Regions from separate parts of the Streptomyces sp. NPDC059008 genome, predicted to be linked through region 2. Evidence: riboswitches for the same ligand, from Rfam matches in the RefSeq annotation. Region 2 holds a riboswitch; each other region holds the start of a gene.

Region 1 (6,942 bases), on a different contig from region 2:
TGCCGCAGTGCGCCGGACGGTACGTAGTGGTCGGCGAGCCCGCACAGCAGGGCGTCGGCCGCGCCGATCTGACCGCCCGTGAGCGCCAGGTGCGTGCCGAGTTCGCCGGGCGCGAGGGTCAGCAGGTAGGTGCCGCCGACGTCCGGGACGAAGCCGATGCCGGTCTCGGGCATGGCGATGCGGGACCGCTCGGTGACGACCCGGACGCTTCCGTGCGCGGAGACGCCGACCCCGCCGCCCATCACGATGCCGTCCATGACGGCGACATACGGCTTGGGGTAGCGGGCGATGCGCGCGTTGAGGTGGTACTCGTCGCGCCAGAAGGCCGCCGAGGCGGCGCCGTCGCCGTCGCGGGCGTCGTCGTGGATGGCGCGGATGTCGCCGCCCGCGCACAGGCCCCGCTCCCCCGCGCCGGTGACGACCACGGTCTCGACGGCCGGATCGTGCTCCCAGGCGGTCAACGCCTCGTCGATCCGGCGCACCATCGGGTGCGTGAGGGCGTTCAGGGCCCGGGGGCGGTTGAGGGTGAGGTAGGCGGCTCGTCCGGCGGTGTGCAGCAGTACGGGTTCCTCGGCGGCGGTCATCAGAACGCCTCCGTCAGGCCACGGGCCACGATGACGCGCATGATCTCGTTGGTTCCTTCCAGGATCTGGTGGACCCGCAGGTCGCGGACGATCTTCTCGATGCCGTAGTCGCTCAGGTAGCCGTAGCCGCCGTGCAGTTGGAGGGCGCGGTCGGCGACGGAGTAGCCGGTGTCGGTGGCGAACCGTTTGGCCATGGCGCACAGCTGGGGTGCCTGCGGGTCGCCGCGGTCGAGGGCCTGGGCGGCCTGCTGGACCAGCGCGCGGGCGGCGGCGAGTTCGGTCGCCATGTCCGCGAGGCGGAACCGCAGCGCCTGCGCGTCGAGCAGCCGCCGCCCGAACGCCTCCCGGTCGGCGAGATGGGTCAGGCTGCTGTTGAGGGCGCTGCGGGCGCCGCCGAGGGAGCAGGCGGCGATGCCGAGCCGGCCGCCGTTCAGACCGTTCATCGCGATGCGGAAGCCGTGCCCCTCGCGGCCGAGGAGCCGGTCGGCGGGCAGTCGGACACCGTCCAGGACGACCTGCCGGGTGGGCTGTGCGTTCCACCCCATCTTCCGCTCGTCGGGGCCGAAGGACAGGCCGGGGTCGTCCTTGTCGACGACGAACGCGGAGACTCCGTCGGGACCGTCGTCACCGGTCCGGGCCATCACGACGTACAGCTGGGAGGCGCCCGCGCCGGAGATGAACTGCTTGACCCCGGTCAGGACGTAGGTGTCGCCCTCGCGGACGGCCCGGGTGCGCAGGGCCGCGGCGTCCGAGCCCGCGCCCGGTTCGGTGAGGCAGTAGCTGGCGAGGTCGTCCATGGCGCACAGCCGGGGCAGCCAGCGGTCGCGCTGGGCGTCGTCGCCGTAGTGGTCGATCATCCAGGCGACCATGTTGTGGATGGAGAGGTATCCGGCGATGGACGGACAGCCGGAGGCCAGGGTCTCGAAGACGAGGACGCCGTCGGTGCGGGCGAGGCCGGAGCCGCCCGACTCCTCACGGACGTAGACGCCGCCCAGTCCCAGGCCGGCGGCCTTGCGCAGGACGTCCACGGGAAAGTGCTTCTCACGGTCCCAGTCGAGGGCGTGCGGGGCGAGGTGGTCCTGGGCGAAGTCCAGGGTGGTCTCGACGAGGGCCTGTTGGTCCTCGGTGAGCAGGGTGCTGGTCATCGTCGGTCACCCCATCGTGGGAATCGTGAAGCTCGCGCCCTCGCGCCGGCCTCCGGGCCAGCGCGAGGTGACGGTCTTCGTACGGGTGTAGAAGCGGATCGCGTCCGGGCCGTGCTGGTTCAGATCGCCGAAGCCGGAGCGCTTCCAGCCGCCGAAGGTGTGGTAGGCGACCGGCACCGGGATGGGCACGTTCACCCCGACCATTCCGGTGTCCACCCGGCGGGTGAAGTCCCGGGCGGTGTCGCCGTCCCTGGTGAAGATCGCGACTCCGTTGCCGTACACGTGCTCGCTGGGCAGGCGCAGGGCCTCCTCGTAGTCGCCGGCGCGGACGACGGACAGCACCGGCCCGAAGATCTCCTCCTGGTAGATGCGCATGTCCGGGGTGACCCGGTCGAACAGGGAGGCACCGGCGAAGAAGCCGCTCTCGTGTCCCGGCAGGACGAAGTCCCTTCCGTCGACGACGAGTTCGGCCCCCTCCTGAACGCCGAGGTCGACGTATCCGCGCACCCGGTCGACGGCGTCCCGGCCGACCAGCGGGCCGAGGTCCGCCTCCGGGTCGTCGCTGCGGCCGATGCGCAGCCGCCCGATGCGCTCCGTCAGGCGTGCCACCAGGGCGTCGGCGGTGTCCTCGCCGACCGGGACGGCGACCGAGATCGCCATGCAGCGCTCGCCCGCCGAGCCGTAACCGGCGCCGATCAGGGCGTCTACGGCCTGGTCGAGGTCGGCGTCCGGCATCACGATCAGGTGGTTCTTGGCGCCGCCGAAGCACTGGGCGCGCTTGCCGTGTGCCGCCGCGGCGGCGTAGACGTGCGCGGCGACGGGCGTTGAGCCGACGAAGCCGAGGGCGCCGACGCGGGGATCCTCCAGGAGGGTGTCGACGGCTTCCCGGCCCCCGTTCACGACGTTGAGGACACCGGGCGGCAGGCCCGCCTCCAGGAACAGTTCGGCCAGCCGGAGCGGCACGGACGGGTCGCGTTCGGAGGGCTTGAGAAGGAAGGCGTTACCGCAGGCCAGGGCGGGCGCCGCCTTCCAAAGAGGGATCATCGCGGGGAAGTTGAACGGGGTGATGCCGGCGGTCACGCCGATGGGGGCGCGCAGGGAGTGGACGTCGATGCCGGTGCCGGCGTTGTCGGTGAACTCGCCTTTGAGCAGGTGCGGAATGCCCGCGGCGAACTCGACGACCTCCAGGCCGCGTTGGAGGTCGCCGTGCGCATCGGCGATCGTCTTGCCGTGCTCGGAGGAGAGCAGGCGGGCCAGCGCGTCCCTTTCCTGCTCGACGAGCTGGAGGAATCGCAGGAGCACACGGGCTCGGCGCTGCGGGTTCCATCCGCCCCACTCCCGCTGCGCCCGGGCGGCGTCGGCGATGGCGGCCTCGGTCTCGGCGCGGCTCGCGAGGGGGACACGGGCCTGTACCCGACCGGTGTTGGGGTCGTACACGTCGTCGTAGCGCCCCGATGTCCCCGGGGTGCGCTTGCCGCCGACGAAGTGGGTCAACTCGCGCACGGAGGCGCGGTCGTGTTCACGGACCATGAATACCTGCTCTCGTCAGGGGGATCCGGACGGTTCCGGAGGGGATCCGGGATGGCGCGCCCGCCGGGGCACGGGCGAGGTGGCGTCCGTGGGGGGGCTGCGCGAGATCGCGTATGGCGGAGGCCTCAGACGACGGGAGGGTCGTGACGGAGGAATCCTGGGGAGTCCGATGCCCGTCCGACGGGTCCGCCGGGGTCCTGGACGCATACCGGTGCCATGCGTGTCTGCTCCATCCTCGTGGAAAACACGGAACATCCCGCGGCCGGTATCCTGACTCCCGGATCAGCGCACGCCGCCCGCCTTCCCGACCTCGTGCTCGTCAGTGGCGTTCTGCTCGACGACGTACTCCCCGGTCACAGTGGCGGGACCGTGCCGGAATCACACCGGCTTCCCTGCACCGCGGGCCTTGGCCCCGAATATATAGTTGGACGCCCTAGTAAATCCAGTCCCTTCAGCCCGGGAGTGGGGCCTGCTGCCCGAGCGCATGCGCGAAGGGCGACCGTCCGGCCTGGAGTCGGCCGGTCGGTCGCCCGTCCGCACAGTCGGCGCCGTTGCGCCGTCACACCGTCACAGCGCCAACCAGACCGCCTCGTCCGCCCCCAGTCGGCCGTCCTCGAGGTGCCCGCTCGCCAGCACCACCGCGTCGTGCTCCGGGAGGCGGTACGGCTCGGAGGAGAGGTTGACGACACAGGCGAAGCCCGGCTCGCGGGTGAAGGCGAGGACTCCGGGTGGGGTGTCCAGCCAGGTCAGGCCGGAGTCGCCGAGTGCGGCGTGGTCCCGGCGCAGGTGGAGGGCGCGGCGGTAGAGCTCCAGCATGGATGTCTCGTCGCCGGTCTGCGCCTCGACGCTGAGGGCGTGCCAGTTGGCCGGCTGGGGCAGCCAGGGCGCGCCGGTGGCGTCGTCGGGGCTGAAGCCGAACGGTGCCTGCTGCCCGGACCACGGGATCGGGACGCGGCAGCCGTCGCGGCCGGGGTCGGTGTTTCCGGAGCGCTCCCAGATGGGGTCCTGGAGCACGTCCTGGGGCAGGTCCTCGACCTCCGGCAGGCCCAACTCCTCGCCCTGGTAGACGTATGCGCCACCCGGCAGGGCGAGCATCAGCAGGGCGGCGGCGCGGGCGCGGCGGATGCCGAGTCCGAGGTCGAGGGGGCCCTCCGGCCGGTAGGGCACATTGGCGGTCCACTTCCTGACCACCGCGCGCCCGAAGCGGCTGGGGTGGCGTACGACGTCGTGGTTGGAGAGCACCCAGGTGGCGGGGGCGCCGACGGCGCCGAGGCTGGCGAGCGAGCTGTCGATGACCTCGCGCAGCGCCCCGGGGTCCCAACTGGTCATCAGGAAGTCGAAGTTGAAGGCGGTGTGCAGGCCGTCGCGCCGGACGTAGCGGGCGAGCCGCTCGGGGTTGGGCGCCCATGCCTCGGCGACGAACTTGCGGTCGCCGGGGAACTCGTCGGCCACCCGGCGCCACGAGCGGTAGATCTCATGCACCTCGTCGCGGTCCCAGTGCGGGTGGTCGACCGGAGCCTGGTCCTCCGGGGAGCCCGGGTCCGCAGGGACCGGCAGGTCGGGCAGTTCGGGGTGCTTGATCAGGCCGTGCGCCACATCGATACGGAAACCGTCGACGCCGCGGCGGAACCAGAACCGCAGGATGTCCTCGAACTCGGCGCGTACCTCCGGGTTCTTCCAGTTGAGGTCCGGCTGCTCGGGGGCGAACAGATGCAGGTACCACTGTCCGTCGGGCAGCCGTGTCCAGGCCGGACCGCCGAAGCAGGACTTCCAGTCGTTGGGCGGCTCGGCACCGTCCGGGCCGCGTCCGTCCCGGAAGACATAGCGCTCGCGCTCCGGGCTGCCGGGCCCGGCGGCCAGCGCGGCCTGGAACCATACGTGCTGGTCGGAGGTGTGGTTGGGCACGATGTCGGGGATGACGCGGATGCCGCAGCGGTGCGCCTCCTCGATGAGCGCCTCGGCCTCCGCGACGCTGCCGAACAGCGGGTCGATCTCCCGGAAGTCCGCCACGTCGTATCCGTGGTCGGCCATCGGCGACTTGTACCACGGGTTGATCCAAATGGCGTCGACGCCAAGGGACTTGAGGTAGGGAAGACGTGAGCGGATGCCTGCGATGTCACCGATCCCGTCGCCGTTCCCGTCGGCGAAGCTGCGGATGTAGACCTGGTAGATGACGGCGCTGCGCCACCAGGGTGCGGTGCTGGGCATGGTCGGGCGTACTCCTTGGGGAAGAGTGTGCGGAAAGCGGTACGGAGGGCGGGAGGGCCGGGGCCTGTCCGACCCTGGCCCATCGGACCGGCCCTACTTCGCCGCACCTGCGGTGAGGCCGGCGACGATCCGGCGCTGGAAGATCAGCACCATGATCACGAGCGGGACGGTGACGAGGACTCCGGCCGCCATCTGGCTGCCGAACGGCGTCTCGAACTGGGTGGCCCCGGAGAACTTCGAGATCGCCACGGGTGCGGTCTGCATCTCCGCCTTGTTCGTCATCGACAGGGCGATCAGGAACTCGTTCCAGGACGCGATGAAGGTGATGATCGCGGTGGTGAAGATGCCGGGCGCCGCCAGCGGGATGATGACCTTGCGGAAGGCCTGGCCGCGGGTGCAGCCGTCGACCATGGCCGCGTGCTCCAGCTCGTCGGGCATCTGCCGGAAGAACGCGGTGAGGTTCCACACCGCGAGCGGCAGGGTGAAGGACATGCTGGGCACGATCATCGCCTGGTAGGTGTTGATCCAGCCGAAGTCGACGAACATCTTCAGCAGCGGGACCGTGATCGACACCACCGGGAACATCGAGGTGGCGATGATCAGGGTGAGCACCAGACGCTTGAGCCAGAACTCCAGCCGCGCCATCGCATAGGCGGTGAAGGTGGCGAGGACCAGCGCCAGGACAGTGGTGATACCGGCCACGACGACGCTGTTGAGCAGGGCGCGGGTGAAGGACTGGGAGGGGTCGAGGACCGCGAGGTAGTTCTCGAACGAGAAGCGGGTGGGGATCAGCGAGTTGTCGAAGATGTCCGACGTGCGCCGGAGACTGGAGACCAGCATCCAGTAGAACGGTGCGAGGCAGTAGGCGACGACCAGGGCGACCCCCGCGTACAGCAGCCACTTGCGCCAGTTCAGCGAGTTCGTCATGCCGCCACCCCCGTGCGCAGACGCAGGCGTCGCCGGCCGCGCCTGGGGGCCGCGTCGTCGTCCGCGACGACATTGGCGCCGAGCAGCCGGACGAAGGCCAGCGCGATCAGGAAGACATAGACGAAGAGGATCACCGCATAGGCCGCGGCGGGTCCGAACCGTACGTTCGCCGCCTGGTCCTGGGCGAGCATCGACAGCGTCTCCACGGAGCTCTTCTGCGCGCCGATGAGGATGTACGGCAGGTCGAACATGCGCAGCGCGTCGAGCGTCCGGAAGAGCACGGCCACCAGCAGGGCGGGCTTCACCAGGGGCAGGGTGATGTGCCAGAACTGGCGGAGCGCACTCGCCCCGTCGAGCTTGGCCGCCTCGTAGACCGCCTTGTCGATGACCTGGAGGCCGGCCAGTACCAGCAGCCCGATGAACGGCGCGGTCTTCCATACGTCGGCGATGATGACCGCGACCTTGGCGTGGAAGCCCTCGGTCGTCCACAGCACGTGCTGGCCGGTGACGGCGTTGGCGATGCCGTCGCTGTTGAAGATCCATCGCCA
Region 2 (6,942 bases):
CCGAGCAGTCCGCCAACCTCGACGAATGGGGCCTGGGCGGGCGGAGCTTCGGCACCTGGGTGACGTGGTTCCTGCTGGGCGGCGACCTCTACACCGCGTACACCTTCGTGGCCGTACCGGCGGCGATCTACGCGGCGGGCGCGGCCGGCTTCTTCGCCGTCCCGTACACCATCCTGGTCTACCCCCTCATCTTCACCTTCCTGCCCCGCCTGTGGTCGGTCTCGCACAAGCACGGCTACGTCACCACCTCCGACTTCGTCCGCGGACGCTTCGGCTCCAAGGGCCTGTCGCTGGCCGTGGCGCTCACCGGCATCCTCGCCACGATGCCGTACATCGCGCTCCAACTGGTCGGCATCCAGGCCGTCCTGGACGTGATGGGCATCGGCGGCGGCGCGCACACCAACTGGTTCGTCAAGGACCTGCCGCTGCTGATCGCCTTCGCGGTGCTGGCCGCGTACACCTACTCCTCCGGCCTGCGCGCGCCCGCCCTGATCGCCTTCGTCAAGGACGGGCTGATCTACCTGGTCATCATCGTGGCGATCGTCTACATCCCGATCAAACTGGGCGGTTTCGACGGGATCTTCGACGCGGCCGGCAAGGCGTTCGCCGAGCCCGGCGCCGTCCCCGGCAAGCCGCGCGGCGAGCTGACCAGCGGACCCAACGCACAGTGGGCGTACGCGACCCTGGCCCTCGGCTCGGCGCTGGCGCTCTTCATGTACCCGCACTCGATCACCGCCACGCTCTCCTCGCGCAGCCGCAACGTGATCCGCCGCAACACCACGATCCTGCCGCTGTACTCCCTGATGCTCGGCTTCCTGGCGCTGCTCGGCTTCATGGCCGTCAAGGCCGGTACGGACATCCAGGGCAACCCGCAGCTGGCCATCCCGCAGTTGTTCGAGGACATGTTCCCCAGCTGGTTCTCCGGCGTCGCGTTCGCCGCGATCGGCATCGGCGCGCTGGTCCCGGCGGCCATCATGTCGATCGCCGCGGCCAACCTGTTCACCCGCAACGTCTACAAGGACTTCCTCAAGCCCGGCGCCACGCCCGAGCAGGAGCACAAGGTCGCCAAGCTGGTCTCCCTGCTGGTCAAGGTCGGCGCCCTGGTCTTCGTCCTCACCATGGACAAGACCGTCGCGATCAACTTCCAGCTGCTGGGCGGCATCTGGATCCTGCAGACCATGCCGGCCCTGGTCGGCGGCCTGTTCACCCGCTGGTTCCACCGCTGGGCGCTGCTGACCGGCTGGGCGGCCGGCATGCTCTACGGCACGCTCGCGGCGTACGGCGTCGCCAGCCCGACCCAGGCCCACTTCGGCGGCTCCAGCAAGGAGATCCCCGGCATCGGCGAGATCGGCTACATCGGCCTGACCGCCTTCGTCCTGAACGTCGTGGTGACGGTCGTCCTGACGTTCGCCCTGAAGGCCGTGAAGGCCCCTGAGGGCGTCGACGAGACCAGCCCCGGCGACTACACCGCGGACGTCGGCGACAAGGGCGTCTCGGCGGAACTGCCGCCGGCCACGGCGGGGGCACCGGCGGGGCACTGAGCGCCGGATCAGCCTCGGCCGCGGGCCGCCGCATCCCTTCGGGGTGCGGCGGCCCAGTCTTTGAGCGGCTCCGTATCCAGAGTGATATCCACGGGGTCGGGCAGGTGAAGCGTCTCGCCGAACGCGACGGTGCGGATGTCCTCGTAGCGGGAGGCGTCGGGCTCGCCGTGAAGCGTGAGCCGACGTTCTTCCCGCTCGATCAGCAGATACAGCGGGATGCCGGCCTCCGCATAGGCACGGGGCTTCTGTACCCGGGCACGGTGGTCGGCTCCGGGGTCGCATGAGGTGATCTCGACGACCATCAAGACCGGTTCAGGATCCACCCATTGCCCTTGACCCGCGAAAGCCCCGCTGTGCGCGAGCAAACCGTCCGGGCAGGCGCGTCCGTCGCGGCCGGACTGCACCTTCAGGCCCTGGGAAGCCGAGAGCCAGAGTTCGGGCCGATTCCGCAGGAAGAGGCGGGTGAGCCACGCGACGGTCCTCCCGTGGTTCCCGTCCGGCCCGGCCTTGCTGCTGACTCGCCCCTCGATGAGCTCCAGCCGAGGGCGCTCGTCGGAGCGAGCGAGTATCCGAGCAGCCTCTTCGAAGTACTCGGTGAGCGTGCGGTAGGGCCGGTCGGGGGAATCGGTCACGGGACTTTCTCCTCTCACTGCCGAGCTGAGCCGGGGCGTGGCACCGACGATAACCAGGCCCACCGACACCCACCCCGCCGTCGGTCCCACCCCCCACACTTGAGCCCATGGACATCACGATCAGGCCCGTGCGGCAGGCGGAGTTCGGTGCGGTCGGGGAGTTGCTGGTGGCCGTCTATCTGGCCGATGGGCTGCTGGTATCCGGGGAGAGCGACACCTACGCGGCGACGCTGCGGAGGGTGGCGGAGCGGGCGGAGCGGGCCGAGGTGCTGGTGGCCGTGGAGGGGCCCGAGGAGCGGGTGGTGGGGACGGTCACCTTCAGCGCGTACGGGAGCCCGTACGCGGAGCTGGCGCGGCCCGGCGAGGGGGAGTTCCGGATGCTCGCGGTGCGGCCCGAGGGACGCGGACGAGGGGTCGGGGAGGCGTTGGTGGCGGCGTGTCTGGAGCGGGCGCGGGCGCTCGGGCTGAGCGGCATGGTGCTGTCCACGCCGCGTCATGTGCTGCCCGCGCACCGGCTCTACCGGCGGCTGGGATTCGCGCGCGCCGAGGAGCGGGACTGGGATCCGATACCGGGCGTCACGCTCTGGGCGTTCGCGCGGGAGGTGGCCTGAAAGGCGCTCCAGGCCCGGCCCGAGGGCCGTTCCGGGCGCTCCCCCGCCCCCTGGCACTTCGCACACCTGTCGGAGTGGTATGAGGAAGCGACACAAGATGTGGGGGTGCACGCGGGGAGCAGCACAAGATGTATGCTCGTCCTCGCTGTCGCCGCAGGGGAATCCGGTGGGAATCCGGAACTGTCCCGCAACGGTGTAAGAGCGCGCCCAGTGGCCCGATGAGGGCCCTGCCGCGCGCCCGTGAAGTCCGAGGACCTGCCGACGGTACGCCCGCACCGCCATCGGTGCGGACGTCGATACGTCCGGGCCCCGAGGGTTGGGTCGGTGGACGCCGCGCGGTGTGCCCGCGCACCCTTGACCGTCACGGGGTGCCGCATGCGCGCGTGCGGCCGTCGCGTCCCGCCCCTCCCGGCCCCCGCCGAGTGAGGGAGAGCATCACGTGACCATCGCGCCAACGGAACCCGCGTCAGACGCCGAGGTCGTGCAGCCTGCGGTGACCACGCCCGCCACCCCCGCCGGCGGCGGTCCGGGCGAGGACGGGCAGGACGGTCCGGGCGTCGCGCTGCTGCGCACCCTGACGAAGCTGACCGAGGACCTGACCGCGACCGACCCCGGCAAGGTGGCCGCCGCCGCCCTGCGCGGCCGGTACGAGGGCGCGGGCGAGTCCGAACTGCGGTCGCTGGCCATCGAGGCCGCGGCCGGACTGATCGGTGACGAGCCGCAGTACTCCAAGCTCGCCGCGCGGCTGCTCACCCTCTCGATCTCGGAGGAGGCGGCCGCACAGGGGGCGGTCGCCTTCTCCGCCTCCGTCGCAGTCGGCCACCGCGAGGGGCTGATCGCCGACGAGACCGCGGAGTTCGTTCGAACCCACGCCGCCCGGCTGGACGCCCTGGTCGACCAGGCGCTCGCCGACGGGGCCGACGACCGGTTCGGGTACTTCGGGCTGCGCACCCTGCACTCGCGCTACCTGCTGCGCCACCCCACCACCCGTCAGGTCATCGAGACGCCCCAGCACTTCCTGCTCCGGGTGGCCTGCGGCCTCGCCGAGGACGGCAGCGAACGCGCCCTGGACGACGTCGCCGAGCTGTACGGCCTCACCAGCTCGCTGTCGTACCTGCCCTCCTCCCCCACGCTGTTCAACTCCGGCACCCGCCACCCGCAGATGTCGTCCTGCTACCTGCTGGACTCGCCGCTGGACGAGCTGGACTCGATCTACGACCGCTACCACCAGGTGGCGCGGCTGTCCAAGCACGCCGGCGGCATCGGCCTGTCCTACTCCCGCATCCGCGCCCGCGGTTCGCTGATCCGCGGCACCAACGGGCACTCCAACGGCATCGTGCCCTTCCTGCGCACCCTGGACGCCTCGGTCGCGGCCGTGAACCAGGGCGGCCGGCGCAAGGGCGCCGCCTGTGTCTACCTGGAGACCTGGCACGCCGACATCGAGGAGTTCCTGGAGCTGCGCGACAACACCGGTGAGGAGGCCCGCCGCACCCACAACCTGAACATCGCGCACTGGATCCCGGACGAGTTCATGCGCCGGGTGGAGGCGGACGCCGACTGGTCGCTGTTCTCCCCCTCGGACGCCCCGGAGCTGGTGGACCTGTGGGGCGAGGAGTTCGACGCCGCCTACCGCAAGGCCGAGGCCGAGGGCCGGGCGCTCAAGCAGATCCCGGCCCGGGTGCTGTACTCCCGCATGATGCGCACCCTGGCGCAGACCGGCAACGGCTGGATGACGTTCAAGGACGCCGCCAACCGCACCGCCAACCAGACCGCCGAGCCCGGCCAGGTCGTGCACTCCTCCAACCTGTGCACGGAGATCCTGGAGGTGACCGACGACGGGGAGACCGCGGTCTGCAACCTGGGGTCGGTCAACCTCGCCGCTCACCTGGGTGACGACGGTGAGATGGACTGGGAGAAGCTGGACGCCACGGTCCGTACCGCCGTCACCTTCCTCGACCGGGTCGTGGACATCAACTTCTACCCGACCGAGCAGGCCGGGGCCTCCAACTCCCGCTGGCGCCCGGTGGGTCTGGGCCTGATGGGCCTGCAGGACGTCTTCTTCCGGCTGCGGCTGCCCTTCGACTCGGCCGAGGCCCAGGAGCTGTCGACCCGGATCTCCGAGCGGATCATGCTCGCCGCGTACGAGGCGTCCGCCGCCCTCGCCGAGCGGCACGGCCCGCACCCGGCCTGGTCGGCGACCCGCACCGCCCGCGGTGTGCTGCACCCGGACCACTACCCGAACGCCGAGCCCCGCTGGGCGGACCGCTGGGCGGCGCTGCGCACCCGGATCGCCACGACCGGGATGCGCAACTCGCTGCTGCTGGCGATCGCGCCGACCGCGACCATCGCCTCGATCGCGGGCGTGTACGAGTGCATCGAGCCGCAGGTCTCCAACCTCTTCAAGCGCGAGACGCTGTCGGGTGAGTTCCTGCAGGTCAACGCGTATCTGATCGAGGAGCTCAAGGCTCTTGGGCTGTGGGACGCGCGGACCCGTGACGCGCTGCGCGAGGCGAACGGCTCGGTGCAGGACGTCGATTGGATCCCCGAGGAGGTCCGGGCGCTGTACCGCACCGCCTGGGAGATCCCGCAGCGCGCCCTGATCGACATGGCCGCGGCCCGTACGCCCTTCATCGACCAGAGCCAGTCGCTGAACCTCTTCATGGCGTCGCCGACCATCGGCAAGCTCAGCTCGATGTACGCCTACGCCTGGAAGCGCGGCATCAAGACGACGTACTACCTGCGTTCGCGCCCGGCGACCCGGATCGCCCAGTCGGCCCGCGGCACCGCGGCCGCCGGCGGCACCGTCCCCGTACCGCAGCAGGCCACCGACCCCGAGGCGGTCGCCTGCTCCCTGGAAAACCCCGAGTCCTGCGAGGCCTGCCAGTAATGACGACCGAAGTGAACACCGCCGCGGCCACGCACACGGCCACCACCGGCACGAAGAACCTCCTCGACCCGGGCTTCGAGCTGACCCTGCGGCCCATGCGGTACCCGGAGTTCTACGACCGCTACCGCGACGCGATCAAGAACACCTGGACCGTGGAGGAGGTCGACCTCCACTCCGACGTCGCCGACCTCGCCAAGCTCTCGCCGGGCGAGCAGCACATGATCGGCCGGCTGGTCGCGTTCTTCGCGACCGGTGACTCGATCGTCGCCAACAACCTCGTGCTGACGCTCTACAAGCACATCAACTCCCCCGAGGCGCGGCTGTACCTGAGCCGTCAGCTCTTCGAGGAGGCGGTGCACGTCCAGTTCTATCTGACGCTGCTGGACACCTACCTCCCCGACCCGGACGACCGCGCCGCCGCCTTCGCGGCCGTGGAGAACATCCCCTCCATCCGGGAGAAGGCCGAGTTCTGCTTCAAGTGGATGGACTCGGTCGAGAGCATCGACCGGCTGGAGTCCAAGGCCGACCGGCGCCGCTTCCTGCTGAACCTGATCTGCTTCGCGGCCTGCATCGAGGGGCTGTTCTTCTACGGCGCCTTCGCCTACGTCTACTGGTTCCGCTCGCGCGGTCTGCTGCACGGGCTGGCCACCGGCACCAACTGGGTCTTCCGCGACGAGTCCATGCACATGGACTTCGCGTTCTCGGTGGTGGACACGGTCCGCGAGGAGGAGCCCGACCTCTTCGACGACAAGCTGGAACAGCAGGTCACCGAGATGCTCAAGGAGGCCGTCGAGGCCGAGCTGCAGTTCGGCCGCGACCTGTGCGGTGACGGCCTGCCGGGCATGAACACCGAGTCGATGCGCGAGTACCTCCAGTGCGTCGCCGACCAGCGGCTGCAGCGCCTGGGATTTGCTCCCGTGTACGGCTCGGAGAACCCGTTCTCCTTCATGGAGCTGCAGAACGTCCAGGAGCTGACCAACTTCTTCGAGCGCCGGGCCTCCGCCTACCAGGTCGCCGTCGAGGGCTCGGTCTCCTTCGACGACGACTTCTAGGCCCGGGGAACCGGAGGACCTGCGACGCCCCGTCAGCCCTGGTCGTGCGCCAATGTGAGCGTTCTGTTACCTCGGCAACCGGAGCCGTGGCCACCACATCTTTGTGGACATGAAGGCCACGAAGGGGCGTCGTCGGTTCATCGACTATCCGCGCCAGGGACGAGAGGGTCCGCGCCGCTGGCTGCCGTCATGGCGGCTGTGGCTCGGCACCCTCTCGTT
Region 3 (6,942 bases), on a different contig from region 2:
CCCACCTCAAGGGCGTCGACCCAGTCGCGGTACTCGCCGCGTCCCGGCGTGCGGAACGGGTCCGGCTGACGGTAGAGGTCCAGGCTCGGCAGCTCGGTCAGCACCACGCCCTCGTCGAGGACCGGGTAGGGCTGGGCGCCGATCACCTCGACGGTGTGGCCGAGGCGGGCCAGCTCGCGCGAGAGGTGGCGTACATAGACGCCCTGTCCGCCGCAGAACGGGTTCCCCTTGTACGTGAGCATCGCGATGCGCAGGGGGCGCCCGCGGTCGCCGGAGTGGGGGGCCTGGGTGCGCACCGGGCGCTCGCCGTTCGTCGGGGCGGAGGCCGAGGAGGCCTCAGCGGGGCGAGGCGCGGCTGCCTGGACGGCCTCTGCGGTCACGCTCGGCCCCCTTCTCACTGGACTTTCGCCGGAGCGTAACCGCTGGCGGTAATCTAGAACAAGTTACAGAACTGACGGGCTACTGATCAGTTCACCGAGCTTCGAATCTACCGGCCAGGACCGATGCGAAAAGAGCCGCACCAGGTGATTCGCGCCACCACCCGCCCCCCTGCCATGCTGTGCCGATCGAACCACCGGCACTCACCGCATCGCGGACGGAATGCCATGGAATGGGAAATATGACTACGGAATCCAAGGCGGCCAAACCGGCGCTTCCCGCGAGTCCTCCCCTGACGGAGCGTCAGGAGGCCCGGCGCCGCCGCATCCTGCACACCAGCGCCAAGCTGGCGTCCCGTGGCGGCTTCGACGCCGTGCAGATGCGCGAGGTCGCCGAGTCCTCGGGCGTCGCGCTCGGCACCCTCTACCGCTACTTCCCCTCCAAGGTGCATCTGCTGGTCGCCACCATGCAGGACCAGCTCCAGCACATGCACGAGACGCTGCGCAAGCGTCCGCCGTCGGAACAGGACCCGGGCGCGCGGGTCGCCCAGACCCTGATGCGGGCGTTCCGCGCACTGCAGCGCGAACCGCACCTCGCGGATGCGATGGTGCGCGCACTGACCTTCGCCGACCGTTCGGTGAGCCCGGAGGTGGACACCGTCTCGCGGCTGACGACGGCGATCATCCTGGACGCGATGGGGCTGGACGTCGCCCCCACCCCGGAACAGCTCTCCGCGGTACGGGTCATCGAGCACACCTGGCACTCGGCACTGATCACCTGGCTGTCGGGCCGGGCCTCGATCGCCCAGGTGAAGATAGACATCGAGACGGTGTGCCGCCTGATCGACCTGACGGCACCGGAGGCGGCCCGGTAGGGGGCCTTGGTAGGGGACGGCCTTGGTAGGGGACGGCCTTGGTAGAGGTCCCTGGCCGGGTCGAGGTTCGCCCCGCGGTCCGCGCGGGTAGTCGGCCCGTAGGGGGCCCATCGAACCCCTACGGGATCGCCACCCCCGCCCCCTAAGGCCCCCAATCCCCCGCCCCGCTCACTCCTCCGGCGGGAAGACCGCCTCGCCGCTGCCGGCGACGGTGATGATGATCGCCTCCACGGGACACCCCTCGGCCGCCGCCAGAACGCTCTCGGTGGCGTCCGCCTCCGGCGCCACGGGGTGCGATTGACGGGCCGTGTCCAGCCGGAAGCCGTCCGGTGCCGCGCCGACGCACATCCCCGACCCGATGCAGACGCTCCGGTCCACCTCCACCCGCCAGCGGTCCGCCATCAGGCACCCGCCGGCAGGTGGATCATCTTGTGCTCCAGGTACTCGCCGAAGCCCTCGGGGCCGAACTCCCGGCCGATACCGGAGTTCTTGTAGCCGCCGAACGGGCCGAGCATGTCGATGCTGAAGGTGTTCACCGAGTACGTACCGGTGCGCACCTGCCGCGCGATGTCGATGCCGTGGTCGACGTCGGAGGTCCACACCGAGCCGGACAGCCCGTAGTCGGAGTCGTTGGCGATCCGCACCGCCGCCGACTCGTCGTCGTACGGCAGCAGGCAGATGACCGGGCCGAAGATCTCCTCGCGGGCGATCCGCATCGAGTTGGCGACCTCGCCGAAGAGGGTCGGCTCGACGTACCAGCCCGTGTCCTGCCCCTTCGGCCGGCCGCCGCCGGTCAGGACCTTGGCGCCTTCCTGCTGGCCGAGCGCGATGTAGTCCAGCGAGCGCTGCTGCTGGCGGCGGGCGACCAGCGGGCCCACCTCCGTGGCCGGATCCAGCGGGTCGCCGACGGTGAGCGCGGAGGCGGCCGCGGTGAACCGTTCGGCGATCTCGTCGTAGTGGCTGCGCGGTGCGAGGATCCGGGTCTGGGCCACACAGGCCTGACCGTTGATCATCCAGGCGAACGGCACGATGCCGGCCACCGCCGCGTCCAGATCCGCGTCCGGCAGGATCACCGCGGCGGACTTGCCGCCCAGCTCCAGTGTGACGCGGCTGAGGTTGCGGGCCGCGACCTCCATGACCCGCCGGCCCGCCGCGACCGATCCGGTGAACGACACCTTGTCCACTCCTGGATGCCCGACCAGGTACTCGCTCACCTCGCGGTCCGCCGGCAGGATCGACAGCACGCCCTCCGGCAGCCCGGCCTCGGACGCGATCTCGGCGAGGAGGTACGCGTCCAGCGGGGTCTCCGGTGACACCTTCAGCACGGCCGAGCAGCCGGCCAGCAGGGCGGGGGCGAGCTTGGCCGCGGCGGTGAACTGTGGCACGTTCCACGGCACCACGGCCGCGACCACCCCGACCGGCTCCCGCCGTACGAGGATCGGCCCCAGCACGCCGGCCCGCCGCTCCTCGAACGGAGCGCTGCCGTCCGCGGGTTGCCCCTCGTCGCCCCCGAAGCCGCGGGCCACCGTGAGCGCCGAGTCCCAGGCCAGCACCGAGGCCAGCGACTGCACCATGACGCCGGAGGTGAACGGGGTGCCGTTCTCGGAGCTGATGACCCTGGCGATCTCCTCGCTGCGCGCGGCGAAGGCGTCCTTGATACGGGTCACCACCGCGATCCGTTCCGCCAGCGGGGCGTTCGCCCACACCCCGGACTCGAAGGACGCGCGGGCCGCGGCCACCGCACGGTCGACATCGGCCCGCGAGGCGTGCGGGACGCGGCCGATGACCTGTTCGGTGTGCGGTGAGACGACCTCGATCGTGTCCCGGCCGGCCGGATCGACCAGTTGTCCGCCTATGTAGAGCTTTCCGTGCTCGACGAGGTCGCTCATCGCTGCCGCCTCCTGCGGGTTGGCCGCCTGTCCGATGTGGGGTGCGCACCTACGCGGACCGTCTGGCGCCGACCGTGTGAGGTGCGTGTGCCACAGCGCTGTATTGCCGGGCATCGTGGTGCTGGATCGCTGGGTTGCTGGATCGCTGGTTGCCTGATTGCCGGGTTGCTGAATCGCTGGATTGATGGATTACCGGATTGCCGGATTGCTGCGAACCGACATCTGGCACTGCGTCAGTCGATCGCCTCGGGACTGCTCGGTTTCACCACGCCAGAAACTGATACCAGTTCTAGTTGGAGGAGTCCACGGCGCCGACCAAATCGCCACCGCCACCCCAACCACCATGCACTGGAGGCGAGTTCAGGCCGCCTTGAAACCAGTTCTAGTTATAGTGAGAGGGCAGGTGCGGGGTGACGGGGCGTACGCGACGGGGTGTACGCCACACCGAGAGGGGACCGGGATGACCACGCAGGTGATCGACCACCGAGGCGGGGTGTGGAGCATCGCCGTCCCCATCCCGGACAACCCGCTCGGCCACACCCTCGTCCACCTCCTGGAGACCGACCGCGGGCCGGTGCTCATCGACACCGGCTGGGACGACCCGGACTCCTGGGACGCCCTCGTCGCGGGCGTGGCCGCCTGTGGCTTCGCCCTCACCGATCTCCACGGCGTCCTGATCACCCACCACCACCCCGACCACCACGGCCTCTCCGCCAAGGTGCGGCAGGCGTCCGGCGCCTGGATCGCGATGCACGCCGCGGACACCGCCGTGGTCCGCCGGACCCGCGAGGCCGAGCCGGGCGAGTGGCTCGACTACCTGATCGCCAAGCTCGCGGGCGCGGGCGCGCCGGACGACCATCTGGCACCGCTGCGGGAGGCACGCGGCAACGGGCGCGGCCGGAGACTGCCCGGCCGACAGGCGGCGCTGCCGGACCGCGGGATCGAGCCCGGCGAGCTGCTCGACCTGCCGGGACGCCGAGTGCGGGCCATCTGGACTCCGGGGCACACGCCGGGGCATGTGTGTCTGCACCTGGAGGAGGGTCATCCGGGCGAGGACCATCCGGGCGAGCGGGCTCGCGGCTTCGGCCGACTCTTCTCCGGCGACCACCTCCTCCCGGGCATCACCCCGCACATCGGCCTGTACGGGGACCCGGACGACAGCACGGTCACCGACCCCCTGGGCGACTACCTCGCCTCCCTCGAACGCGTCGGCCGGCTCGCCCCCGCCGAGGTGCTGCCCGCCCATCAGCACGCCTTCACCGACGCCGAGGGGCGCGTACGCGAGCTCATCGCCCACCACGAAGAGCGGCTCTCCGGGCTGAGAACGCTGCTCCGCGAACCCCTCACCCCCTGGCAGCTCGCCGTGGCCATGGAGTGGAACCGTCCCTGGGAACAGATCCCGTACGGCTCCCGGAACATCGCCGTCTCGGAGGCCGAGGCACATCTGCGGCGCCTGGTGAAGCAGGGGGACGTGGAGCGGGTACCCGGCTCCGATCCGGCGACGTACCGGGCGGTGTGACGCACTTGGGGGGGTGTGACGCACAGGAATGGGAGGGTGTGACGCACAGGGGGGTGTGACGAACCCCGCCGCCTCGGCCTTCCCCGGCTCGTACGTGCGGGGCGGGCCCCGTCCGGGCGCCGGTTAAGGTGTGCGGGACAACTTCATCCGTACCCGATCGGGGGAAGCCGGTGGAAATCCGGCGCTGACCCGCAACCGTGAGGACGGCCGTCGGCCCGCGCACTGCGCGGCGCTCCCGGCCGTACGAGCCGGAGCACCCGTTGGGGCACGACCAAGGCTCCCGCCACCGGAACCGCCGCCCGCCCGGACGGACGGCCCGGTGCGCGGCACCGTCGAGGTATACGGAGCTGAGCCCGGTGCCACCGCGCCCGATCGCAGGATCGGTGCCCGGCGGTCGTCCGAGCGCGGCTGCGTACCACCGCCGCGACCCGACCCGAGAGGCACCGACCCGATGGCCCCCATGGCTTCCATGGCTCCCCAGGCCCCTTCGACGCACCCTGTCGCCTTCCTGGCGCGCCGCGCCGCCATGGCGCTGACGGCCGTGGCGGTGCTGGGCACGGCCACCGCCCCCGCCGCGTCCGCGGAGCCCGCGGCCGCCCCGTCGACGTCGCCCAAGAAGCTGCCCGACGGGCTGTACGGCACCAAGGACCCGCAGTACGACGGTGTCTGGCGGCAGTCGCTCGCGCTGCTGGCGCAGGACACGGTCGGCGTACGGCCCGCGGCCTCGGCCGTGGACTGGCTGGTCGGGCAGCAGTGCGCCGACGGCTCGTTCACCGCCTTCCGCGCCGAGCCGAAGCAGCCCTGTGACGCGAAGGCGATGCGGGACACCAACCAGACGGCCGCCGCGGTGCAGGCGCTGGCCGCGCTCGGCGGGCACGGCGAGACCGTGAAGAAGGCCGTGAGCTGGCTGAAGTCGGTGCAGAACGACGACGGCGGCTGGAGCTCGATGGCCGGCTCGGCCAGCGACGCCAACTCCACCTCCGTCGTCATCGGCGCGCTCACGGCGGCCGGCGAGAAGCCGGAGTCGGTCACGTCGAAGAAGGGCGGCAGGACTCCCTACGACGCGCTGCTGACCTTCCAGCTGGGCTGCGCGGCGAAGGAGGGCGAGCACGGCGCGTTCACCTTCCAGCTCAAGGGCGCGGCGCCGAACGCGGACGCCACCGCGGCCGCCGCCACCGGAGCCCTGGGCAAGGGCTTCGTCGTCGCACCGGCCAAGAAGGGGGCTGACACCCCCGTCAAGCCTCTGACCTGCAAGGACGGCAAGCCGGAGAAGTCCGCCGATGCGGCGCGGGCCGCGGACGGCGGCGCCGCCTACCTCGTCGACCAGCTCGACCGGAACGGACAGCATCTGCTCTCCGCGATGCCGGGCCAGGAGGAGCAGCCCGATGTCGGCAACACCGCGGATGCCGTGGTGGCGCTGGCGGCCGGCTCGCACGGGGCCGCCGCCCAGAAGCCGCTGAAGTGGCTGGAGAAGAACGCCGCGGGCTGGGCCAAGGAGAACGGTCCGGCCGCCTACGCCCAGCTGGTGCTCGCCGCGCACGCCACCGGCGCCGACCCGCGCTCCTTCGGAGGCAGCGACCTGGTGGCCGCGCTGAACGCGACCGGGCCCAAGCCTGCCGGTACCGCCTCGCCGGCCGCCGAGGGCACCGAGGACCACAAGGACGGCGACGGCGGCGTCAACGTCTGGTGGGTCGTCGGGGTCGCGCTCGCCTTCGGCGCCGGCATCGGCTTCCTGCTGAGCGGCCGTAAGAAGAAGAACGCGCTCTGATGCGGCCGAGGCAGCTGCTGCAGCCGATGCGGCGCACCCGGATCGCCGGCGTGCTGCTGCTGGCCGGCGCGGTCACCGGGCTGGCCACCGGGCCGGCCCACGCGCAGGAGTACCGCTACTGGTCCTTCTGGGACGGCGGCAGCGGCGGCTCCTGGGCCTACGCCACTCAGGGGCCGGCAACGGTGCGCCCGGCCGACGGCGCGGTCGAGGGCTTCCGCTTCACCGTCAGCGCCGACTCCGCCGCGGCCGGCAAGCCGCGCGCGGCCGCCGACTTCGACGCGATCTGCCGCGAGACGCCCGCCAAGGACGGCCGCAAGCGGATCGGCGTCGTCATCGACTTCGGCACCGCGGCGGACGCTCCCGACGGCGAGCGGCCGCCGAAGGCCCGGACGGAGTGCGCCCAGGTGGCCGAGGACGCCTCGGCGGGCGAGGCACTGGCCGCGGTCGCCGGGTCGCTGCGCTATGACCCCAATGCACTGCTGTGCGCCATCGCCGGCTACCCGGAGTCGGGGTG
Region 4 (6,942 bases), on a different contig from region 2:
TCAGGGTGCGCTCCACGCCCGCCGCGCGCCCGGGCCCGCCGTCGTCCTCGTCCAGGATCAGCACGATGGCCTGATGGCCGACGGCCGACTTCTTCATCTCCCGTACGGCGGCGGTCAGCGCCTCCTCCATCGCGGCGCCGTGGTCGACCAGCGCGTCCGCTCCCCCCTTCGCGATCCGCTCCAGTGCGGCCTTTCCGGGCGCCGGGTCGGCGGTGCCGAGCGGGACGGCCCGGCGCACCGCCGCCGGATCACCCGGATGCGTACGGTCCGGGAAGGTCCACAGGCCGTAGGTGTGGCGGTCGCCGACCATCTCCAGGACCCGGCCCGCGGCGCCGAGGGCGACGGGGAGCTTGCCGCCGTCGGCCATCGAGGTGGAGGAGTCCATCAGGATCAGCAGCCGGCTGGACTTCTGTGCCCGGTCGTAGCCGTCCAGCACCCGGGCGACCTGGTCGGCGCCGGCTGTGAAGGGGATGACGGGGGCGCCGAGGTCGGTGTTGGCGCGGCTGCTGCGCAGCGGGGAGTCGGCGGCGGGCGCGGGCACCGTGCCGTCCTTGCCGGGCACCGCGCGGTAGCCGTGCTCGGTGAGGACGCGCTGTCCGCCGTCCGGGGCGCGCAGCCAGTCGGCGAAGCGGTCGGCCGCGGCCTGCCGGGGGGCGGCGTCCCCGGCGCCGTGCCAGTCGACCCGGATCAGCGGGTGGTCCAGGGCCGGGACGTTCTTGGGGTAGTAGGCGGCGTAGCGGTCGCCCGGGGGCGGCGCGGAGCCCAGGGCGGGGCAGCCGCCGATGGCGTGGCCGAGGTTGAAGTCGGCGAGGGACTTCTCGGAGACCAGCGGCGCCGAGCGGGCGCCGCGGCCGGTGCCGGGGGTGCCCCCGGCGGCGTCGGGGCGCAGCGAGCACAGCAGTTCGGTGCTGCCGGCGTACTGGCTGCCCGGGGCGGAGAGCCGCTGCTCGGCGCTCTCGGCGAGGGCGGGGTCGGGGGCGCCGGACGAGTCGATGTGCGAGCCGTCGTTGGCGAGGTAGAGGCCGATGGTGTGCAGCAGTCCGGTGCCGGAGAGCACGGGGCTGGGGCGCAGCAGCCGCAGATCGCGGTGTGCGCTGTCGGTGCCGGTGAGCAGTTCCTGCCAGGAGGCGCCGACGGGTTCGACGTCGGTGAGCCGTTCGGTGGCCGGGATGCCGACGACCAGCGGGCTGTAGGCGACCGGGCCGGTGTTGTGCAGGGTCGCGGGGGATCCGGTGGGCGGCATACCGCGACGGGCCTCCTCATAGTCGGCGGTGGATTCGGGGACCCACAGGTCGGGTTGGGGTCCCGGCCGGTGGAGGGGGTCGGTGCCCTTGGTGTCCTTGAGGTCCTTGCCGGTGCCCTGGGCCTGGCCCTGCCAGCGGTCGGCGGCGGCGAAGCCCTGGTCGACCTGGTCCTTGGCGGCGGAGTAGACGGTGATCTGGGCGCGCCGGCAGCCCGCGGGCAGATCGTCCTCGCCGTGCAGCGGGCGGGTGTTGAGCTCGGACATCTCGTAGCCGAAGGCGGCCTGGCGCAGGGTGGGCTCGGCCTCCGGGGCGGTGAGCAGCCGCAGTTCGAGGGCGGGCGGGCAGTCCGGCGGCGGGCGCAGCGCGTGCAGGGTGACCAGGGTGGCGGCGGTGAGCGCGAGGACGCCGCCCAGCACGAGCAGGAGCCGCAGCCGGCGCCGGAGGTGCTGGTTGAACCAGCGGCGTAAGCGGACCCGCGGCGGCGTCGGCAGCCGGACCTCGGGGGTGGCGAAGGACAGGACGACGTCGTCGAGGGTGTTCTGCTTCGCGGAGCGCGGCTCCCAGACGTCGCCCATCGGGGTCCGCTCGTCGGCGAGCCGGGTGCGCAGCTCCCGTACGAGGTCCTCGAAGGCGACGAAGCGTCGGCCGGGGAGGCCGTGTTCGAGGATCTCCACCATGGCGCGGGTGAAGAGGCTGCCGCCGGCCGGTTCGTCGCCGCTGAAGATCCGGCGGTTGGGCTGGGCGGCCATCAGCAGCGACATGGGCTTGCGCAGGGAGTGGAAGGCCCCGTCGGCGTTGCCGGCGTAGCAGCACTCCAGGACGATCACGATGCGCTCGGCCCGTGCGTTGTCGAGGCAGGAGAGCACCGTGTCCTGCCAGGAGACGGTGGTGTGGCTCTGCCGGGGCACCGAGGCGCCGACCATCAGCTGCAGATCGCCGCCGTCGCTGCGGACCCGGCCGTGGCCGGAGAAGTGCACCAGCAGCAGACCGCGCGCCTCGTCGGCGGCGGTCTTGAGGGCCTGCCCCAGCTCCCAGGGCTCCGTGGGGCGGCAGACCGTGACCTCGTCGGCGGTGAACAGGTCGGTGGCGGTCAGTGCCCGCCGCAGCTCGGGGGCGTTGTCCTCCACCGCGGGCAGGCCGGTCAGCGTGGTGTAGTCGTGGACACAGACCAGCAGCGCCCGGTTGATCTTTCCCCGCGCGTCGTATTCGGACATCCGGGTCAGCCCTCGCCGGTGCCGCCCCCGCGCGTCGGTCCGCCCGGATCGGGGCGTTCGGTGTCGCCGACCGGCCGCAGCTCACCGCCCGTGCCGGCGTCGACGGCGGGCGCCTCGCCCTCGGCCCGCTCCTCCTTGCGGCGCCGCAGCCACTCCCGCAGGGCGATGCCCAGCCCCTTGGTGACCTCGGCGGCGACCGCGCCGACGATCACCAGGATCAGGTCATCCACTCCCACGGCCATGTCGCCGGGACCGGCCGAGCCGGCACCGTCGGTGTCGGCCGCTTCGTGGGCGGGGCGCGGCCGCTGCTCCCAGGCGTGTTCCCGGCGGCTCAGCCAGGGTTCGCGCTCCAGCCACACCTGGAGGTCGTCGATGTCCTGCTGCGGATTGTTCGTCCCCGTGATCCTGATGCGGATCTCGTGATGACCGGCGCTCTCCGGCATCCCCCAGCCCCCTTCCGGCGGCCCCTTCGCCACCGTGCAACTGATAGTGACGTGGGATCAGGGGCACAGGCAACCGTCTGTGACGCGGCCGCCACCCTGTGGCGCGTGCCACAGCGCCTGCCGCGGGGCTGCGTCGCAGGTCAAGGTTGAGTTGACGGGCCTTCGCGGGGCGTGGTGGACTGCCGGAGCCAATCGGCGACAGATGAGGAAGTCCGGTGAGAATCCGGCGCGGTCCCGCCACTGTCACCGGGGAGCGTTCCTCCAGCGAAGGCCACGGTCCGCCTCGCGTACGTCTGACGGCGTACCAGGACTGGAAGGCCGGGGGCCACGCCGATCCGGGAGCCAGGAGACTCTTGTCGCCGTCACGTCGAGCCAGGGCGCGGACCCTGAGTGAGGACATACCGCCATGCCCGGCCGCCCTTCGAGAGCACCACTGCACGCCCCCGCAGGGCCCCTTCGAGGCCTGACGGCGGTCTGACCCGATGCGCGGCGAACACGCGGGATACGCGTGCGGCGCGGCCCTGGGCTTCCTCGCCGACCTGATCGCGGCGGATCCGCGGCGCGGCCATCCGGTGGCCGCGTTCGGCCGGGCGGCGGGCGCCGTGGAGCGCCGGCTGTGGCGCGACCACCGCGGGTACGGAGCGGCACACGCCGTGCTGTGCGCGGGCGGTGCGGCCGCCGGGGCCGCCCTGCTGCAGCGCGCCACGGGACGCTCCCGCGGCGCCCGGGTCGCGCTGACCGCGGCGACGGTCTGGGCCGTGCTGGGCGGCACCTCGCTGGGCCGGGAGGCACGGGCCGTCGGCGGGGCGCTCACGGCGGGCGACCTGGACGTGGCGCGGGAGCGGCTGCCGCATCTGTGCGGGCGTGATCCGCAGGCGCTGGACGGGCCGCAGCTGGCCCGCGCGGTGGTGGAGTCGGTCGCCGAGAACACCTCGGACGCGGTGGTGGGCGCCCTGGTGTGGGGCGCGTTCGGCGGGGTGCCCGGCCTGGTGGCGTTCCGGGCGGTGAACACGCTGGACGCGATGGTGGGTCACAAGTCGCCGCGTTACCGGCGCTTCGGCTGGGCCTCGGCCCGGCTCGACGACCTCGCCGGCTGGCCCGGCTCCCGGCTGACCGCCGCGCTGGCGGTGCTCGCCGGCCCCGACCGGCGCGGCGCGCTGCGGGCCTGGCGGGCGGACGGCGGGGCGCACCCGAGCCCCAACGCGGGCCCGGTGGAGGCGTCGTTCGCGGGTGCGCTGGGCGTACGGCTGGGCGGCACGCTGGCGTACGCCGGGCGGGTCGAGCACCGACCGGTGCTCAACGGCGGGGCGCGGCCGGTCGCGGCCGGCGACATCGAACGGGCGGTACGGCTGTCGCGGAAGGTGAGCGCGCTGGCGCTGGCGACGACGGTGGCGGGGCGGCTGGTGGCGGGCGCGGTGCGGCACAGGAGTGCGGCGGCGCGCCGCGGGAGCGGGAGGAAGAGCCGTTGAACGGGCGGAGCAGGGCGTCCGGCAAGGCCGTCGGCGGGGGCCTGTTGGTGGCCGGTACGACGTCGGACGCCGGCAAGAGCGTGGTGACGGCGGGGATCTGCCGCTGGCTGGTGCGCCAGGGCGTGCGCGTGGCGCCCTTCAAGGCGCAGAACATGTCGCTGAACTCGTTCGTCACGCGCGAGGGCGCGGAGATCGGCCGGGCCCAGGCGATGCAGGCCGCCGCGGCGCGGGTGGAGCCGACCGCGCTGATGAACCCCGTGCTGCTCAAGCCGGGCGGCGACCGCAGCAGTCAGGTGGTGCTGCTGGGCAAGCCGGTCGGTGAGCTCAGCGCCCGCGGCTACCACGCGGGCCGGCAGGAGCAGTTGCTCGGCACCGTGACCGACTGCCTGGCCGAGCTGCGGCGCACCCATGACGCGGTGATCTGCGAGGGCGCCGGCAGCCCCGCCGAGATCAATCTGCGACGCACCGACATCGTCAACATGGGCATCGCCCGGGCCGCCCGGATACCGGTCGTCGTGGTCGGCGACATCGACCGCGGCGGGGTGTTCGCGTCCTTCTTCGGCACCACGGCGCTGCTGTCGAAGGAGGACCAGGCGCTGGTCGCGGGGTACCTCGTCAACAAGTTCCGGGGCGATGTGACGCTGCTGGAGCCCGGCCTTGCGATGATGCGGCGGCTGAGCGGGCGGCCGACGCTGGGCGTGCTGCCGTTCGCGCACGGGCTGGGCATCGACGAGGAGGACGGCCTGCGGGTCTCGCTGCGCGGCGCGGTGCGCGAGAGCGTCGTGGCGCCGCCGCACGGCGCCGATGTGCTGCGGGTCGCGGTCGCCGCCGTACCGCTGATGTCGAACTTCACGGACGTGGACGCGCTGGCCGCCGAACCCGGCGTGGTGGTGCGGTTCGTGGACCGGGCCGAGGAGCTGGCCGACGCGGACCTGGTGGTGCTGCCGGGGACCCGGGGCACCGTCCGGGCGCTCGCGTGGCTGCGCGAGCGCGGCCTCGCGGACGCGATCGCCCGGCGGGCCGCCGAGGGCCGCCCGGTGCTGGGCGTCTGCGGCGGCTTCCAGATGCTGGGCGAGCGCATCGAGGACGAGGTCGAGTCGAAGGCGGGCACGGTCGAGGGGCTGGGGCTGCTGCCCGTACGGGTGCGCTTCGCGGCGGAGAAGACCCTCGCGCGGCCAGCCGGGCGGGCGCTGGGCGAGCCGGTGGAGGGGTACGAGATCCACCACGGCGTCGCCGAAGTGACCGGCGGTGAGGCGTTCTTCTCCGATGACGAAGGGCACGGCCTGGACGGCTGCCGGGTCGGCTCCGTGTGGGGCACGCACTGGCACGGCTCGCTGGAGAGCGACGGCTTCCGCCGGGCGTTCCTGCGGCGGGTGGCGGCCGACGCGGGGCGGGCGTTCGTCCCGGCCCCCGACACGAGCTTCGCCGCGCTGCGCGAGGAGCAGCTGGACCGGCTGGGCGATCTGATCGAGGAGCACGCGGACACGGACGCGCTGTGGCGGCTGATCGAGGAAGGGGTGCCGGAGGGGCTGCCGTTCGTGCCTCCGGGGGCGCCATGAGGGGTACGCATGGGACGGATCGGGCCGGCGACGTGGAGGATGACAAGGCATGACAACGGTGCACAACACGACCCCGCAGTACCCCTTCACCGCGGTCGTCGGGATGGACGATCTGCGGCTGGCGCTGCTGCTGAACGCGGTGAGCCCCGCGGTCGGCGGGGTGCTGGTGCGCGGCGAGAAGGGCACCGCCAAGTCCACTGCGGTGCGTGCGCTGTCGGCCCTGATGCCGGCCGTCGACGTGGTCGGCGGCTGCCGCTTCGCCTGCGCGCCCGCCGCACCCGACCCCGGCTGCCCTGACGGACCGCACGAGCCGGGCGCCGTCGAGCAGCGCCCGACGCGCATGGTCGAGCTGCCCGTCGGCGCCTCCGAGGACCGGCTGGTCGGCGCGCTGGACATCGAGCGGGCCCTGTCGGAGGGCGTGAAGGCCTTCGAGCCGGGGCTGCTGGCGGACGCGCACCGCGGCATCCTGTACGTCGACGAGGTCAACCTCCTCCACGACCACCTGGTGGACCTGCTGCTGGACGCCGCCGCCATGGGCGCCTCCTACGTCGAGCGCGAGGGCGTCTCCGTGCGGCACGCGGCCCGCTTCCTGCTCGTGGGCACCATGAACCCCGAAGAGGGCGAGCTGCGGCCGCAGTTGCTGGACCGGTTCGGGCTCACGGTCGAGGTCGCGGCCTCGCGCGAGCCGGAGCAGCGGGTGGAGGTGGTCCGCCGGCGGCTGGCCTACGACGCCGACCCGGCCGGCTTCGCGGCGCGCTGGGCGGCCGAGGAGGAGGGGCTGCGCGGGCGGATCGCCGCCGCCCGGGAGCTGCTGGCGCATGTGGTGCTGGGCGACGCGGCGCTCCGCCAGATCGCGGCGACCTGTGCCGCCTTCGAGGTGGACGGGATGCGCGCGGACATCGTGATGGCGCGCACCGCCACGGCCCTGGCCGCCTGGGCGGGACGCACGGACGTCCAGGAGGAGGACGTCCGGCAGGCGGCGCTGCTGGCGCTGCCGCACCGCCGGCGCCGCA

The links. Region 2 has a riboswitch for cobalamin ahead of ACFWZH_RS22405 (ribonucleoside-diphosphate reductase subunit alpha). Riboswitches for the same ligand answer to the same signal wherever they lie in the genome.
Region 1: linked by a shared signal. The riboswitch ahead of ACFWZH_RS06765 (CoA-acylating methylmalonate-semialdehyde dehydrogenase) and the one ahead of ACFWZH_RS22405 (ribonucleoside-diphosphate reductase subunit alpha) in region 2 are both predicted to bind cobalamin.
Region 3: linked by a shared signal. The riboswitch ahead of ACFWZH_RS35250 (prenyltransferase/squalene oxidase repeat-containing protein) and the one ahead of ACFWZH_RS22405 (ribonucleoside-diphosphate reductase subunit alpha) in region 2 are both predicted to bind cobalamin.
Region 4: linked by a shared signal. The riboswitch ahead of ACFWZH_RS38115 (cobalamin biosynthesis protein) and the one ahead of ACFWZH_RS22405 (ribonucleoside-diphosphate reductase subunit alpha) in region 2 are both predicted to bind cobalamin.

The regions. Positions count from the first base shown of each region.
Region 1 is NZ_JBHYJC010000003.1:316,070-323,011, reverse strand. It holds gene ACFWZH_RS06775 (enoyl-CoA hydratase/isomerase family protein) at 1-584, opposite strand, end outside; gene ACFWZH_RS06770 (acyl-CoA dehydrogenase family protein) at 584-1,729, opposite strand; gene ACFWZH_RS06765 (CoA-acylating methylmalonate-semialdehyde dehydrogenase) at 1,736-3,259, opposite strand; cobalamin riboswitch at 3,502-3,683, opposite strand; gene ACFWZH_RS06760 (alpha-amylase family glycosyl hydrolase) at 3,827-5,467, opposite strand; gene ACFWZH_RS06755 (carbohydrate ABC transporter permease) at 5,561-6,394, opposite strand; gene ACFWZH_RS06750 (carbohydrate ABC transporter permease) at 6,391-6,942, opposite strand, start outside.
Region 2 is NZ_JBHYJC010000019.1:5,411-12,352, reverse strand. It holds gene mctP (monocarboxylate uptake permease MctP) at 1-1,541, shown strand, start outside; gene ACFWZH_RS22415 (Uma2 family endonuclease) at 1,550-2,173, opposite strand; gene ACFWZH_RS22410 (GNAT family N-acetyltransferase) at 2,281-2,784, shown strand; cobalamin riboswitch at 2,900-3,062, shown strand; gene ACFWZH_RS22405 (ribonucleoside-diphosphate reductase subunit alpha) at 3,224-5,671, shown strand; gene ACFWZH_RS22400 (ribonucleotide-diphosphate reductase subunit beta) at 5,671-6,723, shown strand; gene ACFWZH_RS22395 (transglycosylase domain-containing protein) at 6,833-6,942, shown strand, end outside.
Region 3 is NZ_JBHYJC010000056.1:12,717-19,658, reverse strand. It holds gene ACFWZH_RS35275 (glycosyltransferase family 4 protein) at 1-380, opposite strand, end outside; gene ACFWZH_RS35270 (TetR family transcriptional regulator) at 620-1,252, shown strand; gene ACFWZH_RS35265 (ferredoxin) at 1,421-1,654, opposite strand; gene ACFWZH_RS35260 (aldehyde dehydrogenase) at 1,654-3,141, opposite strand; gene ACFWZH_RS35255 (MBL fold metallo-hydrolase) at 3,602-4,660, shown strand; cobalamin riboswitch at 4,798-4,940, shown strand; gene ACFWZH_RS35250 (prenyltransferase/squalene oxidase repeat-containing protein) at 5,112-6,428, shown strand; gene ACFWZH_RS35245 (SCO2322 family protein) at 6,455-6,942, shown strand, end outside.
Region 4 is NZ_JBHYJC010000077.1:11,175-18,116, reverse strand. It holds gene ACFWZH_RS38125 (caspase family protein) at 1-2,458, opposite strand, end outside; gene ACFWZH_RS38120 (hypothetical protein) at 2,464-2,901, opposite strand; cobalamin riboswitch at 3,104-3,254, shown strand; gene ACFWZH_RS38115 (cobalamin biosynthesis protein) at 3,384-4,370, shown strand; gene ACFWZH_RS38110 (cobyric acid synthase) at 4,367-5,929, shown strand; gene ACFWZH_RS38105 (putative cobaltochelatase) at 5,979-6,942, shown strand, end outside.